One region of the Collinsella sp. AM36-4AA genome, then DNA from elsewhere that is predicted to be linked to it. Evidence: predicted binding sites of a transcription regulator. Region 1 holds the regulator's gene; the other holds the start of a gene.

Evidence for each region. Region 1 encodes NrdR, which represses ribonucleotide reductase genes. Its sites were predicted from a motif close to AAACACNATATATNGTGTTT; they were not measured.
Region 2: nrdD (anaerobic ribonucleoside-triphosphate reductase) is a predicted target of NrdR. The motif match lies at 1,978-1,997, and genes of this name have one in related genera.

Annotation. Positions count from the first base shown of each region.
Region 1 is NZ_QSHS01000002.1:10,060-13,471, reverse strand. It holds gene DW850_RS01290 (heparan-alpha-glucosaminide N-acetyltransferase) at 1-567, opposite strand, end outside; gene lexA (transcriptional repressor LexA) at 567-1,211, opposite strand; gene DW850_RS01280 (LysM peptidoglycan-binding domain-containing protein) at 1,375-1,824, shown strand; gene nrdR (transcriptional regulator NrdR) at 1,876-2,319, shown strand; gene dut (dUTP diphosphatase) at 2,324-2,767, shown strand; gene DW850_RS01265 (glycosyltransferase) at 3,161-3,412, opposite strand, start outside.
Region 2 is NZ_QSHS01000008.1:47,600-51,011, reverse strand. It holds gene nrdD (anaerobic ribonucleoside-triphosphate reductase) at 1-1,722, opposite strand, end outside; tRNA gene DW850_RS04160 (tRNA-Val) at 2,403-2,477, opposite strand; tRNA gene DW850_RS04155 (tRNA-Gly) at 2,481-2,556, opposite strand; gene DW850_RS04150 (glycoside hydrolase family 13 protein) at 2,699-3,412, opposite strand, start outside.

The DNA.
Region 1 (3,412 bases):
TGATGCTTGTGCTGCCTGGGCAGCAAAAAAGCCGGTAAGGTACATAAAGACAAACGGTATGAGCGGATAGTAATCTCCCGAAACAAAACCCGGGCCTGGGAATCCAAGCCATGCCAGGTAGGGGAGTGGGTAGACCGCCTTTGGAATGCCCCAGGTTAGGGCAAAAAGAACAAGGCACGCTGCGATGCCCCATGAGCCCGGTAATTTTTGGAGTAACGGACGGGTGAACGCAACCACCGCGGTGCACACCGCCATGCAATAAATGATGCCAAAGTTCACTGAATCGTCGACCGATACGAGCGTTGTTGCGATCCAGACGACCAAAGCTGCGGCAGCGTACTTAGCCGCTCGTTTGGCATTGTTGCGTGAGAGCGTGCACATCCAACCCGCGATAAACAAAAATACCCAGCTGATGCTGGCGCGCCAGACGTCTTGAAAGACAGTCTGGGTAAACCAAGGCATATCCCAGCCGTACAGGTAGGCGAGATCATAGCAAGCGTGAAAACCTGCCATAGAAATCATCGTAAACCCGCGGACGGTATCAAAGATGGTTATGCGTTTTTGCATTACGAGAACCGGCGCATCAAGCCGACGACTTTGCCCAGGATAACGGGATTCGTTGCATAGATAGGTTCCATGGTGTCGTTCTCGGGCTGCAAGCGCACACGCCCCTGCTCCTTGTAGAACGTCTTGACGGTCGCCGAACCATCAATCATGGCCACGACAATTTCGCCGTTCATGGCACTCTTTTGTTCACGGACGATGATGTAATCGCCATTGAAGATGCCGACATTGATCATTGAGCTCCCATGCACCTCAAGGATAAAGGAACCCTGATCAGTGGCGATTTCGGTCGGGATAGTAAACGTGTCTTCGATATTCTGCTCTGCCAGAATGGGAATCCCAGCCGCGACACGACCAACGAGCGGTAGCGAGACCGTTCCGCGAGGTGCGGTGGGCTCGTCAGATTTGGAAATTGAGACAGAGGAACCATCCTCGTTAAAGAGTTCCAGGGCGCGCGGTTTGGTGGCATCGCGCTTGAGTAGCCCGCGCGCTTCAAGGGCAGAGAGATGGGCGTGCACGGTGCTGGGGGAGGAAAGGCCCACGGCAGAAGCCATCTCGCGCACGCTGGGCGGATAACCCTTCTCCTGCTGATATTCCTTGATGAAGTCGTAAATTTGCTGCTGACGCTTGGTAATTTTGCGAGCCATCAGGGCATCCTCTCTACCCATGTCAAACAAATGTTCGAATTTTGCTTGACAGGAACAACTGTTCGAAGATAATAATAACCGAACATTCGTTCTCGCGCTAGACATTTTTGTCCGCGCGGCTTGATAAAACTGTTCTCAGCAAAACACGCGAGAGGAGAACATGATGAACGCAACGAATATGGTCCAGGGAAACCTCGCCCTTAAGCTCGAGACGCCTGCAGAACCCACTTTTACGGTTGTTCAGGGTGGCCGCTCCGGCTTTCAGCCTTTGACCGTAAAGCCTGCGCGCAATCAGCAGGCTGTAGTCGCGCCGGCCCGCGTTGCCCTGAAGGTTCCGACGATTGTCGCCGTCGCCGTTGCGCTTACGCTCTTCTTTGTCCTCGCTACGTCGGTCTTTAGCGCTCGTCATGCCGCGTATGCCGAGTCCGTTTCCAACGTTACCTACGAGACCATTCGCGTTCAGCCTGGCGATTCTCTTTGGTCGCTTGCCGAGGAATATCCAATCGAAGGCCTTTCCACGCAAGAGACTTCCGACATGATCCGTAACGTCAATCATCTGGAGCATGGTTCGCTCGCCGCCGGTGCGCATCTTAAGGTTCCTGCTCGTTCGTAATCATTATCGCGCTGCGCATGGTACCCTTGTTATCGTTTAAGAGGAGGTACCATGCGCTGTCCCAAATGCGGCAAGGCACATACCCGCGTCGTTGATTCCCGTATGCAGGAGTCAAATAACACCATTAAGCGCCGCCGCGAATGTTGCTCGTGTAACTATCGCTTTACAACGTTCGAGCGATGCGAAGACCCAATCGAGGTCATTAAGTCAGACGGAACCAAGCAGCGGTTCGATCGCAATAAGCTGCTCGTCGGCTTGATGCGCGCCACCATCAAGCGCGATATCGACACTAAGAAGCTCAATGAGATTATCGATGACATCGAGGTCGAGCTTCGCTCTCGCACGCTGACGGCCGTCACGTCCCATGAGTTGGGTGACATGGTGCTCAAGCGCTTGGCTAAGATCGACAAGGTTGCGTACATCCGTTTTGCCTCGGTCTACCGTGATTTCAAAGACGTCGATGAGTTTCTGCAAGAGCTCGACAAGCTAAGGTGATTCCATGTCCAACATTTCCGTCAACATAAAGCGTCTCGACCCCACCGTCGAGCTTCCCAAATACGCCCATCCCACCGATGCCGGCTTGGATTTACGCTCCAACGAGGACTGCGTCCTGAAGCCCTTCGAACGCCGTCTGGTCTCTACGGGGCTGGCCATCGCCCTGCCCGATGGCTACGCCGGCTTCGTCCAGCCCCGCAGCGGCTTGGCCATCAAGCAGGGCCTGTCTATAGTCAACACGCCGGGCCTCATTGATGCTCACTATCGAGGTGAGCTTAAGGTTATCCTTATCAACTTGGATCCCTCCAACGACATCCAAATCAACAAAGGCGACCGCATAGCCCAACTCGTCATCCAAGAAGTCCCCACGGTCAACCTTATTGAAGTAGAAGAACTAGACGAAACCGACCGAGGCAAAGGAGGCTTCGGCTCCAGCGGCATCGCCTAGGGCGCTCGTATCCCTCCCGCCCGGGGCTTACCTATATCATTCCATGCTCAAACATTCTCGCGTCGCTTCGCTCGCTGCGAAACTGCGCGTGGAACGATATAGGTAAGCCCCGGGCGGGCGGCTACTCGCTTGAAACAATATTTACTTTTCTAGTAAGTCGATGCGATGAAGGGTCACCTCCTTTGTCGCATCGACTTACTGTATTTATATTTTCTGGTTCCCCTTTGCAGATTCTACTGGAGGGGAATCTGGTATAGCTGCTAGTACGTAAACGCAGCTTACCTGCGGGAGGCCCCTATATATCGTCCCACGCGCAGTTTCGCAGCGAAGCGAGAATGTTTGAGCATGGGATGATATATAGGGGCCTCCCGCAGGTAAGCGGACATAAAGACGCTAGCGGATATGCGCGGGTTTTCCGCCCCAGTAGAAGCGGCAGAAGGCTCGTTTGCGCTTTTGGGGTTTGCCTACGAGCTCCATGGTTGCGATGGCGATGTCTTCGGCTGCGTGGGGTCGGCGTAGTACTTCGCCGTTGATGAGCAGTGCCTTGAGCGACTCGGGATGATCGTGGAGATGACGCAGCGTCACGATGAGTTCTCGTGCGGTGGTGACATGCATGCTGGCGCCCATGCCGGTGAGCATGGTGGT
Region 2 (3,412 bases), on a different contig from region 1:
CAGCGAGAAATCGATATCGCTTTCGGCCTTCCACTCCGCGCACTTGTCGTTCATGCGCTGCATGACCGCCATGGCAAAGGGCGTGCCCTCCTTCTCGGTGTGGCTGTGGCCCGTCATGTACTTGACGCACTCATACAGGCCGGCATAGCCAAGGCTGATGGTAGAGTATCCGCCCACGAGCAACTTATCGATCGTCTCGCCCTTCTTCAGACGCGCTAGGGCACCGTACTGCCAAAGAATCGGCGCGGCATCCGAAAGCGTGCCCATCAGGCGCTCATGACGGCACAGCAGAGCACGGTGGCACAGCTCAAGGCGCTCGTCGAAGATCTTCCAGAACTTGTCCATGTCCTGATGCGAGCTCAGCGCGACATCGGGCAGGTTGATGGTCACAACACCCTGGTTAAAGCGGCCATAGTACTTGGGTTTGGTCGGGTCATAGTTCAGCGCGTTGGCGACATTGTTAAAGCCGTTGCCCGAGCGGTCGGGCGTCAAGAAGCTGCGGCAACCCATGCAGGTGTAGCAATCGCCGTTGCCGGCGGTCTCGCCCTTCGACAGCTTGAGCTCGCGCATCTTCTTCTCGGAGATGTAGTCGGGCACCATGCGCTTGGCGGTGCACTTGGCAGCAAGCTGGGTCAGGTAGAAGTACGGGGAATTCTCGTGAACGTTATCGTCCTCGAGTACATAGATAAGCTTGGGGAATGCCGGGGTAATCCACACACCGGCTTCGTTCTTAACGCCCTCATAGCGTTGACGAAGCGTCTCCTCCACGATCATGGCAAGGTCGTGCTTCTCCTGGGGCGTACGGGCCTCATTGAGATACATAAAGACCGTCACGAACGGCGCCTGGCCATTGGTGGTCATAAGGGTCACGACCTGATACTGAATCGTCTGGACGCCGCGACGGATCTCGTCACGCAGACGGTCCTCAACGACCTCACGGACCTTTTCGGCAGATGCCGAAACACCGAGCTCCTCGAGCTCGCGGGCAACCTCGCCGCGAATCTTTTGACGGCTCACCTCAACAAAGGGGGCGAGATGGGTCAGCGAAATAGACTGGCCGCCGTACTGGGAAGAAGCAACCTGGGCGATAATCTGCGTCGCGATGTTGCAGGCAGTCGAGAAGCTATGCGGCTTCTCGATCAGCGTGCCCGAGATAACGGTGCCGTTCTGGAGCATATCCTCCAGGTTCACCAGGTCGCAGTTATGCATGTGCTGGGCAAAGTAGTCGGAATCGTGGAAGTGGATCAGGCCCTCGTTGTGGGCATCCACGATCTCCTGGGGCAGCAGCACGCGCTGAGTCAGGTCCTTGGAAATCTCGCCGGCCATGTAGTCGCGCTGAACGGAGTTGACGGTCGGGTTCTTGTTAGAGTTCTCCTGCTTGACCTCTTCGTTATTGCACTCGATCAACGACAGGATCTTGTCATCGGTCGTGTTCTTCTGGCGCTTCAGGCTCTGAACATAGCGATAGATGATGTAGTGGCGGGCGACCTCGTAGCAGTCGAGACGCATGATCTCGTCCTCGACCAAATCCTGGATCTCCTCGACCGAAACGGTGTGGCCCGCGTTCTCGCATGCCTCGGCGACGTTTTGCGCCGCATAAACCACCTGGCGGTCGGTTAGACGAGAGCTCTCCTCGACCTCCAAGTTTGCGGCGCGAATCGCATTGACGATCTTATCGATGTCAAAGACAACCTCGGTGCCGCTGCGCTTGATGATCTTCATCCTCTTGCCTCTTTCGCGTCGTAGTCTCATTGCGCTTCAGAGCCAAACGATGCCCGGCAGGGCTTGCCCCTGTCTTGCGGCGCCGTCGCGCAATCTGTGTTCTCGATAAACCATAGGTCCTCATGCGGACAATCCTCGCGGCCGATCAAGCGGCTCAAAGATCTATCCAAATGGGGCAAATAAGGTCCTCGTTCTCTGTCCGCCATCTATCATACGACAAAGAGGCATCTATATCCTGTATTCTTTTTTTAGTTCAAACACAACATATAGTGTTTCAGCAGGTCAAAGCAATTGGTCATTTTGCAGACGCATTAATTATGAGGGGTTCTTGGCAAGTCGGTAAAACGTTACCAACACGGCTACCTGCATGGCAGTTATAAAACCCCCTTAGTCAAGCCGCTGACAAATCCTACCAAAACCAAGCCGCTCACGCCAAAAGAATCCAAAAGATTATGCTTGACCAACATGTTGCGGTCGTGCCTTGCCGAGCCCCATGTAACCGCGGCACGAATCCTTGAAAGATATGTGTATGCAAACAGAGAAGATGAGAGTTTTCTCGGATGACTACTGAGAAGCATCCCAGAAGATCAAAAAACTCGAAATTTGGTGACGTATTTGGCGACCCATTTGGCGAGCAAAACAAAACAGCCCAGAGGCTAAGCCTCTGGGCTGTGAACATTTGGTGGGCGTTAGAAGATTTGAACTTCTGACCTCTTCCGTGTCAGGGAAGCGCTCTCCCCCTGAGCTAAACGCCCAAATGGAGCGGACAACGGGGCTCGAACCCGCGACCCCAACCTTGGCAAGGTTGTGCTCTACCAACTGAGCCATGTCCGCTTACGAGGATTAATCTTACGTGATACCCGCATCCTATGCAAGAACTTTTTTTGAAAAGTTTTGCGACGCCCTCTCGAACCTCGCGAAGACATCAGCCACCACGGAAAGCGCGAGCAAACGCAAACTCGCCGCAAGAGGCCCCCTACAACTCAGCGAGCATGATCCAGGCAGAGCTGTCCTGCGCAAGTCTGCCGTCTGCAAGCGGTGATGAGGTGAGCAGGACCTTGCCCGCTGGCAGCTCCACGGGTGCTGCACCGAAGTTCGTCACACACGCCCAGCCGCTGTCGCGGCGATAGGCGATGACGCCGCCCTCAGCGCCCTCGGCACCATCCGCAAGGCCGGTGCGCCCGTCAAGATCGAGCCACGCAAGATCGTTAGCGCACCCGCGCAGCTTGCGCCGCAGCCAGAGGGCGTCACGATAGAGCGCAAGCATCGATGTCGGGTCCGCCTCTTCCCTATCGGCAGCGTAATCGGAAAACCATGCAGGCTGCGGCAGATGGGGCGCCGCATCGGCGTCCATCGGCGAAAATCCAAACGATCCGCCCTGCGCGGGATCGTCCGTCGCCACCCACGGCAGGGGTACACGACAGCCGTCGCGCCCCTTCTCGCGCTTCGATCCGTGCGTATTGGTCGCAGTGGGATCTTCGAGTGCAGCCCACGGGATGTCAGCCACCTCAAAAAGGCCGAGCTCCTCACCCTGATACACGTATGCCGAGCCCGGAAGCGCCAGCTCAAGCAAAAGGGCCGCCCGCGCGCGGCGCTCGCCGAGTTCACGGTCCTCGTCATAAGACGACCCGTCGCGTAAGAGCCAGTCGAGCGCAATCTGGTGGTAGCGCGTCGCCTTGATCTGCGGCAG